Tsuneonella mangrovi: one gene and its partner. The protein of the gene in region 2 binds, or shares a complex with, the protein of the main gene of each other region. Links are inferred from orthologs where the notes say so. Each region holds a gene or a part of one and is shown on either strand. Other genes may lie near its edges.

Evidence for each region. Proteins that work in one complex are often made in the same cells at the same time.
Region 1: the proteins of CJO11_RS00670 (region 2) and pnp are in contact, whole or in part, in a cryo-EM structure (PDB 9QH0), measured with the Escherichia coli proteins. The link is inferred for Tsuneonella mangrovi from one-to-one orthologs.

Annotation. Positions count from the first base shown.
Region 1 is NZ_CP022889.1:2,086,858-2,091,185, forward strand. Bases 432-3,382 are described here. They hold pnp (polyribonucleotide nucleotidyltransferase), read left to right. Parts: upstream 432-739; coding sequence 740-3,025; downstream 3,026-3,382. Other genes in these bases: rpsO (30S ribosomal protein S15), read left to right, coding at 432-477; CJO11_RS10205 (spermidine synthase family protein), read left to right, coding at 3,121-3,382. In the rest of the region: tRNA pseudouridine(55) synthase TruB, read left to right, coding at 1-203; more of rpsO, read left to right, coding at 208-431; more of CJO11_RS10205, read left to right, coding at 3,383-3,801; CJO11_RS10210 (DUF1993 domain-containing protein), read right to left, coding at 3,798-4,322. UniProt on the Escherichia coli protein: Involved in mRNA degradation. Catalyzes the phosphorolysis of single-stranded polyribonucleotides processively in the 3'- to 5'-direction. Also involved, along with RNase II, in tRNA processing.
Region 2 is NZ_CP022889.1:138,979-143,657, reverse strand. The notes cover bases 745-4,046. They hold CJO11_RS00670 (Rne/Rng family ribonuclease), read left to right. Parts: upstream 745-1,140; coding sequence 1,141-3,846; downstream 3,847-4,046. Other genes in these bases: CJO11_RS00665 (class I SAM-dependent methyltransferase), read right to left, coding at 3,937-4,046. In the rest of the region: CJO11_RS00680 (N-acetylmuramoyl-L-alanine amidase family protein), read right to left, coding at 1-686; more of CJO11_RS00665, read right to left, coding at 4,047-4,572. UniProt on the Escherichia coli protein: Endoribonuclease that plays a central role in RNA processing and decay. Required for the maturation of 5S and 16S rRNAs and the majority of tRNAs. Also involved in the degradation of most mRNAs.

The DNA of each region.
Region 1 (4,328 bases), 1.9 Mb from region 2 along the record:
CGGGGCTGGACGGTATCCCGGCCCACGATCTCGATCCGGAAAGCGCGCAGGCGGTCCGCCAGGGCCGGGTCCTTTCCGGAATGCCCCATCCCGACGGGCTCCTGTTTGTGCGATCAGCCGGCGTGCCGGTCGCGTTGATGGAAGTCTCGCAGGGGACGGCGAAAGTCGTCAGGGGATTCAATTATCCCGATACCGCGGAGTAAGAGAATGTCGGTTACCGCCGAAGCAAAGACGAAGATCATCAAGGACAACGCCCAGACCAAGGGCGATACCGGTTCGCCGGAAGTGCAGGTCGCTATCCTGACCGAGCGCATCCGCAACCTGACCGAACACTTCAAGGACCACCATAAGGACAATCACTCGCGTCGCGGACTTCTGATGATGGTCAACAAGCGCCGTAGCCTGCTCGCCTATCTCAAGAAGAAAGACGTCGAGCGGTACAACGCGCTGATCGCGAAGCTGGGTCTCCGCAAGTGACGTGATGCTTCGGCCCGCCATCGGCGGGCCGTTTAGCATCGCGACATCCCGGACTTGATCCGGGATCTCGTGCCGTTCGAGCCGAGATCGAAATCAAGCGATCCCAGCTTTCGCTGGGATGACGATTGAGAGTTTTGGCATCCTTCGCAATCCGGCGAGGGGGCCCGGGGTCAAGCAAGGCCCCTTACCGGACCGGGACGGCTTACCCGGAATATGAGAGGCCCCATGACGCAATGTGGCGCATGGGTCAGAAGGAAAATCAATGTTCGACACGAAAACTGTATCGCTGGAGTGGGGCGGAAAGACCCTCACTCTGGAAACGGGCCGTATTGCCCGCCAGGCCGATGGCGCGGTGCTCGCGACCTACGGCGAAACCGTAGTGCTGTGCGCCGTTACCGCCGCCAAGAGCGTCAAGGAAGGCCAGGACTTCTTCCCGCTCACCGTGCACTACCAGGAAAAATTCTCGTCGGCCGGGCGCATACCGGGCGGCTTCTTCAAGCGCGAACGTGGCGCGACCGAGAAGGAAACGCTCACAAGCCGCCTGATCGACCGCCCCGTGCGGCCGCTGTTCCCTGAAGGGTTCTACAACGAAATCAACGTGATCGCGCAGGTCTTCAGCTATGATGGGGAGACCGAGCCCGATATCGTGGCGATGATCGCCGCGTCGGCCGCGCTGACCATCTCGGGCGTTCCGTTCATGGGCCCGATCGGCGCGGCACGCGTCGGCTTCAAGGATGGCGAATACATCCTCAATCCGAAGCAGAACACTGCGCTGGCGGAAGACGGCAAGCTCGACCTCGTGGTCGCCGCGACGCAGGACGCGGTGATGATGGTCGAATCCGAGGCCAAGGAACTGACCGAGGAAGAGATGCTCGGTGCGGTGATGTTCGCGCATGACAGCATCAAGCCGGTTATCGGTGCGATCGTCGAGCTGGCCGAAAAGGCCGCGAAGGATCCGTGGGAAGTTGCCGCGCAAGACGGCAACGCCGACATGAAGGCCGCAATCAAGGCGATGATCGGTGACGATATCGCCAAGGCCTACAAGCTGACCGACAAGTCGGCTCGCTCGGACGCGCTCAACGCGGCGCGCGAGACGGTCAAGGCGCACTACGCGTCGGACGAGTTCGACGGCCAGCAGCGGATGACTGCGATCAAGCTGACCAAGAAGCTCGAAGCCGAAATCGTCCGTGGTGCCATCATCAAGGACGGCACCCGTATCGACGGTCGCAAACTCGATCAGGTCCGCCCGATCGAAGCGATGGTCGGCGTTCTGCCGCGCGCTCACGGTTCGTCGCTGTTCACCCGCGGCGAAACGCAGGCGCTTTGCTCGACCACTCTCGGCACCAAGGATGCCGAGCAGATGATCGACAGCCTCGAGGGGCTCAGCTACGAGCGCTTCATGCTGCACTACAACTTCCCGCCCTATTCGGTCGGTGAAGTGGGCCGCTTCGGTGCGCCGTCGCGTCGCGATGTCGGCCACGGCAAGCTCGCGTGGCGTGCGCTGCACAACGTGCTGCCGAGCCACGACGACTTCCCGTACACGATCCGCGTGCTGTCGGATATCACCGAGTCGAACGGCTCGAGCTCGATGGCGACCGTCTGCGGCGGCTGCCTTTCGATGATGGACGCAGGCGTTCCGATCGAGCGCCCGGTGTCGGGCATTGCGATGGGCCTGATCCTCGAAGGCAAGGACTTTGCGGTCCTCAGCGACATCCTGGGCGATGAAGATCACCTGGGCGACATGGACTTCAAGGTGGCAGGCACCGAAGCGGGCATCACCAGCCTGCAGATGGACATCAAGATCGCCGGCATCACCAAGGAGATCATGGAAAAGGCGCTCGATCAGGCCAAGGCCGGCCGTGCGCACATCCTCGGCGAAATGCACAAGGCACTGGGTTCGGCCCGTACCGAAGTCAGCAAGCACGCTCCGCGCATCGAGACGATCCAGATCGACAAGTCGAAGATCCGTGACGTCATCGGCACCGGCGGCAAGGTGATCCGCGAGATCGTCGCCGAGACCGGCGCCAAGGTCGACATCGACGACGAAGGCGTGATCAAGATCTCCTCGTCCGACCTCGACCAGATCGAAGCCGCCAAGAAGTGGATCCTCGGCATCGTCGAGGAACCCGAAATCGGCAAGATCTACAACGGCAAGGTCGTCAACATCGTCGACTTCGGTGCGTTCGTGAACTTCATGGGTGGCAAGGACGGCCTCGTCCACGTTTCCGAAATGAAGAACGAGCGCGTCGAGAAGCCGACCGACGTCGTGTCGGAAGGCCAGGAAGTGAAGGTCAAGGTCCTCGAGATCGACAATCGCGGCAAGGTCCGCCTGTCGATGCGCGTGGTCGACCAGGAAACCGGCGAAGAGCTGGAAGACACCCGTCCGCCGCGCGAACCGCGCGGTGACCGTGGCCCGCGCGGCGGCGGCGACCGTCGCGGCGGTCGTGGTGGCGATCGTGATCGCGGTCCGCGCCGCGATCGTGGCGGGCGCGACGGCGGCAACGACGGGGGCGGTGAAGCCCACGTGCCGGACTTCCTGAAGGACTGATCCTTCGAGCCAATCACGAATGGGGCCGTGGAGAGCGATCTCTGCGGCCCCTTTCCTTTTGACGGGTCGCTCCCCGGCGTTCACAGGAGCGCGCGATGATACCCCGCGAACACATTGCCACCGCTCGGATCCCCGGCGGAGACACGCTCGAGCTGGTGCGCCACGGGCGCGACTATGTCGTGATGCTCGGCCGCAACGAACTGATGGGCACGCGAATGCAGTTCAGCGAAGAGCAGCTGGCTCAGTTGACGCTCGAACGGCTCGCGACCGACGCGCCGCGCGTGTTGATCGGCGGCTATGGTCTCGGCTTTACGCTGCGCGCCGCGCTGCGATTGATGGGGCCGGATGGCTCGGTCATCGTGGCGGAGGTCGTGCCCGAGATCCTCGATTGGGCGCGCGGGCCAATGGCCGGGCTGACCGGCGACAGCCTCTCCGACCCCCGCGCACGGATCGAGCTGTGCGACGTCGCGGCGTTGATCGACGACGCGATGGACGGCACCTCGCCGCCGTATGACGCGATCCTGCTCGACGTCGACAACGGGCCCGACGGGATCGTGCGCGACGGTAACGAGCGGCTCTATACCCGAACAGGGATCGGCCGCGCGCGCGACGCGCTGGCGCCGGGAGGGGTGCTGGCGGTGTGGTCCGCTGCGCCCGACCCGAAATTCGCGCGCCGGCTGAAGGATGCCGGGTTCGATGTCGAGGAGAGGACCGTGCGTGCGCGGCCCAACAACAAGGGGCCGCGCCACACGATCTGGTTTGCGCGGCGGCGCTAGGCCAGGATGCGCGCGCGACCCATGAAGTCGCGCTTGCCAAGCGGCACGCCCTTCATGCGCAGGATGTCGTAGAACGTCGTCGCGTGGAAATAGAGGTTGGGCTGGGAGAAGCTCATCAGGAAATTCTGCCCCGTGAATTCCATCAGCCGCTTGCCGCCCAGGACGAACGCGACAGTCTTGTCTGCAACCGCTTCGAGTTCTTCGGGCGTGACGTTGGCAAGGGCATCGAGGGTCGTAGCCACTTCCTCGCGCATCGCGTCCCAGCTGTCTGCGATCTTGGTGAAGTCGGGAGAGAACTCGCCGGTCGGCAGCAGGCTGATGACGTAGGCCGAATGCACCCAGCAGCTGCGGATGTGCCACGGCAGGTTCCACATATCGTCGATCAGCCGCAGCCCGAGCATTTCCTCTTCGGTGATCCCGTGCTCATTGGCGTAGGCCTCGCCCTTGTCGATCATGCCGGGCAACGCGCCGACGGCTTGCTGGCAGTTGGGAACGAAGGCTTCGTAAAGCGAGAGTGCCATGAGATG
Region 2 (4,679 bases):
GGTTGCGAATGGAATTTCAGGATTCCCTTGCCTTCGCGCAGGATCAGGTTTGCAAACTCGTTGCTGTCGGCCTGGGTCTGGCGCTGCGCCAGCTCGACCAGGATCGTGCTGACCCCGTCCTGCTGGCCGGTTAGCGGCACGCCGTTTACCACGTCGGCACTGTTTTCACGCGTCGCGAACCGGGCCGCGGCCTCGCTAGAGGCTTTGTTTGACAGCGTGTAGATGCTCGCGCCCGAAACATTGTCGAGGTTGCCGGCGCTATCCGCGTGGATCGACAGGAACAGTTGCGCGCCGAGCGCACGGGCGATCGCGAAACGCTCTTCGAGCACGAGAAACCGGTCGTCGCTGCGGGTCAGTGCCACCCGGATTCCGCCTTCACGCACAAGTTCGTCGCGCAGCGCCTTGGCGAGCCCGAGCGTGATCGCCTTTTCCTCGATGCCCCCACCGGTCGCACCGGGATCGAACCCGCCATGTCCGGCATCGATCACCACCAGCGGACGCGATTTGTCGCTCGGTCCGTAGACCTTGGGCAAGTCGGCCGGCTCCCCGGGCGGCGGCAGCACAAGCCTTACAACGTAGCCGCGGCCCAGCGCCGGAACCGGAAGCGTAAGACCGAACGCATAGAGCCCCGCCATCAGCACGACGGGGGCCAGGAAGATCATCCACAGCTGAACGCGGAGCGACATCGTTGGTCCGATAAAGGGCATCGTGCGTGCGAGCGCAATATGGTTGCTCCGTTAATCCCTCGATGCTAGCAGTTTGCGCGATCGGACCACGCGATCCGCGCAGCAGGCTTTGGATGGAGATTCAGGCTGCTGGCGAATTGCAGGTCCGGGCCTACCATCGGGCACATTGTCCGGTAACCAACCAGGTTGACGCAGTAGATGATTATGCCTTCCCCGCATTCGCCGATATCGCCCTCGGGCGACGGCGCGATGGCCGCGGGCCGGGCCGCACACCAATCGTGCAGATCAGACATTGCAGACACATCATTCCGGCGCGCTGCCACGCGGCACGTGACCGGTTTCGTATCCGCCGCCGGACGAATTGTCCCCAGCGGCGATCCCACAACAACGCGCATCCGCAGCCGCGCATGGCAAGTCTGCCATGCCCCGCCCGGTCGCGTTCGGAGAATTCATAATGGCAACGCGCATGCTAATCGACGCGCGCCATCCGGAAGAAACCCGGGTGGCGGTGCTCAATGGCAATCGGATCGAAGAATTTGATTTCGAATCGTCCGATCACAAACAGATCAAGGGCAATATCTACCTTGCCAAGGTCACTCGGGTAGAACCATCGCTGCAGGCGGCATTCGTCGATTTCGGCGGCAATCGGCACGGGTTCCTCGCATTCAGCGAAATCCACCCTGACTACTACCAGATCCCCAAAGAAGACCGCGAGCGCCTGCTTGCCGAAGAAGCCGCCGCCGCAGAGGAAGAAGCCGCCCTGCGCGCGCAGGATGAAGAAGAAGGCAATGCTCCCGGCGACGAATACGACGCCGACGATGAAACCGGCGAATCGCTGGTCGAGGAAATCGCCGAGGACGGAGTCGAAGAAATCGACACCTCCGAAAAGGACGACGTCGCGACGATCGAGGAAGGCCAACTCCAGGGCGACGACGAGTCGGACGAGTCGGACGACGACGAAGACAATGGCGATGACGAAGACGAAGAAACCTCCTCGCGTGGTCGCGGCCGTGGACGCGGCCGACGGCAGGGTCGCGGGAACGGTGCGAAGCGCGCCCGTGCCAAGGAAGTCGACGAAGTGCGCGCCAAACGCCTTGCGCTTCGCCGTCGCTACAAGATCCAGGACGTCATCCAGCGCCGCCAGGTGCTTCTTGTCCAGGTCGTGAAGGAAGAACGTGGCAACAAGGGCGCCGCGCTGACGACCTATCTCAGCCTCGCGGGCCGTTATTGCGTGCTGATGCCCAATTCGAGCCATGGCGGCGGCATTTCGCGCAAGATCAACTCGGCAAGCGACCGCAAGCGCTTGAAAACGATCGTTTCAGACCTCTCGCTACCCAAAACGATGGGGCTGATCGTGCGGACGGCCGGTCTCAGCCGGACCAAGACCGAGATCAAGCGCGACTTCGACTACCTCGCCCGCCTGTGGGATGAGATCCGAGAAAAGACGCTCTCCAGTTCCGCGCCGAAGATGATCCATTCGGATTCGGACCTCATCAAGCGCGCAATCCGCGACATCTATAACCGCGAGATCGAGGAAGTCGTGGTCGAGGGCGAGGAAGGCTATCGCTCCGCCAAGGAGTTCATGAAGCTGCTGATGCCCAGCCACGCACGGCGGGTGAAGGCTTATTCGGACCCGGTCCCGCTATTCCAGCGCTACGGCGCGGAAGACCAGCTGCGGGCGATGTACGAGCCGGAAGTGCAGCTCAAGAGCGGTGGCTACCTGGTGATCAACCCGACCGAAGCGCTGGTTTCGATCGACATCAACTCAGGTCGCTCGACCAAGGAACACGGCATCGAAGCGACCGCGCTGTCGACCAACCTCGAAGCGGCCAAGGAAATCGCCCGTCAGCTGCGCTTGCGCGACATGGCTGGCTTGGTGGTGATTGACTTCATCGACATGGAGCGCAGCGGAAACATCCGCAAGGTCGAGCGCGCAATGAAGGAAGCGCTCAAGAATGACCGGGCGCGTATCCAGGTTGGCCGTATATCGGGTTTCGGCCTGATGGAGATGAGCCGCCAGCGCCTACGCACCGGCGTACTCGAGGCGACAACCCGCGAATGCCCGCACTGTGACGGGACCGGCCTGGTCCGCACCGCGTCGAGCGCGGGCCTCTCGGCACTCCGCCTGATCGAGGACGAGGCGGCCAAGGGCAAGGGCACGATCATAAGCCTTTATGCCTCGACCGAAGCAGCAATCTACCTGCTCAACGCCAAACGTGCGGACCTCGCCGAGATCGAAGCCCGCTACGGGGTATCGGTCGAAGTCATTCCAGAGGGTGAAGACGAAGGCGCAAAGATGCGTGTGGGCAGCTCGGGCCCGCGCCCGTCTGCAGCGCCGCAATTCGAACCGATTGTCGACGAAGAGGAAGACGATTCGACTGTCATCGAAGACGACGAACTCGACGCTGACGACGAGACCGACGAGGACGATCGTCCGCGTAAGAAGCGCCGGCGTCGCCGTGGTGGACGCGGTCGCAAACGCGCAGGCTCCGAAGGCGATGCGCAAACCTCCGACGACGCCTCGGACGAAGCGGACGAAGACAGCTCGGATGCTGATGCCGACCAGTCAGTCGGCGACGATGAGGATCGACCGAAGAAACGCCGCCGCCGTGGCGGCCGTCGCCGCCGTGGACGTGGCGGTCGCGAAGAGGGCCAGGGCGCAGACGAAGCGACACCCGAAACCGAGGGTGACGACAGCGCTCCCGAATCCACAGACCAGCCTGAAGAAGAGCCGACGGAAAGCGCCAACTCGGAGCCTGTCGAGCCGGAGGCTACGGAAAAACCCAAGCGCAAGCCCCGCCGCAAGAAGGCGGAGCCCAAGGCCGACGTTGAACAAGCCGCCGCTGAAACGACCGAAGCCGCCGCTGAATCAACCGAAGACACGGACGTGGCTCCGGCGGAAAAGCCCAAGCGCAAGCCCCGTCGCAAAAAGGCCGACGCAGCCGCGCCTGAGCCTGACGCCGAAACTGAGGAAGCCGCACCGGCCAAGCCCAAGCGGACCCGCCGCAAGAAGGCCGAGCCAAAGGCGGAAGAAGCTGCCGCCAATGACCAGGATGGCGACATTGCCGAGAAGGCGGAAACTGCCCCCGAAGCAGCTACGCCCGAGGAAGCGGACGGCGCGACGCGGCGCGGCTGGTGGCAACGCACGTTCGGAGAATAGCCCGACGCCAACCGGCAAAAGATCAGGCCCCGGACCTCCCCGCGAGGTTCGGGGCCTTTTGCATTGTCGCTCAGTCGCGACAGCGCGACGTCAAGCGCCCGACTTTCGCGCCACACCCCATTCCATCCACCCGGCGAATTTTGGCGCGCGCTCGAGGTAGCCTTGACCAAGCGGCTCGACCGACAGCCCGCCCCCACGCAAGGCGGCGCCGACCTGGCGCGTCAGGTGACAGTTGCCCATCATCGGCCGCCAGATCGGTTCGATCCGCGCTTGCCACTTGCGCGGCCCCGGATCGGGTGCCGAACCATGTTCGAGAAACAGCAGTTTGCCGCCCGGCTTGAGCACGCGGCGCATCTCCGAAATGACCTGTGCCTGATCGTTGACCGAGCATAGGGTATAAGTGCAAACCACTGTATCGAATGATGAATCGGGAAACGGTATCGCTTCACCCACCCCTTCGCGGATCAGCGCATCCCAACCTTGCGCCTTCACCCTCGACCGTGCGCCCTCGAGGAGCGCCGGATTCGGATCAATCCCGGCAAACCGGGTGATCTTGCTGTGATCGTAGAACTTCTGGTTGAGCCCGCCGCCGCAACCGATTTCCAGCACGTCGCCGTCAGCCAGCGGAACGACTTGTTCGCGCAAGTCCATGATCCCCGGTTGCGCGCAAGCACACGTAATCAACCGCGAAAGAATGTGCTTCTCGTAGAATTCGCGCATCGACATCGGCAGCCCTCACCCCCTGCTTGCCCGACAGCGGGAGAATGATGTTCGCTTGCGGCTCCTGTCAAGGCTTTGGGAGCGACGGCGGCGGCTCGCCGCTTGCCCTTGGC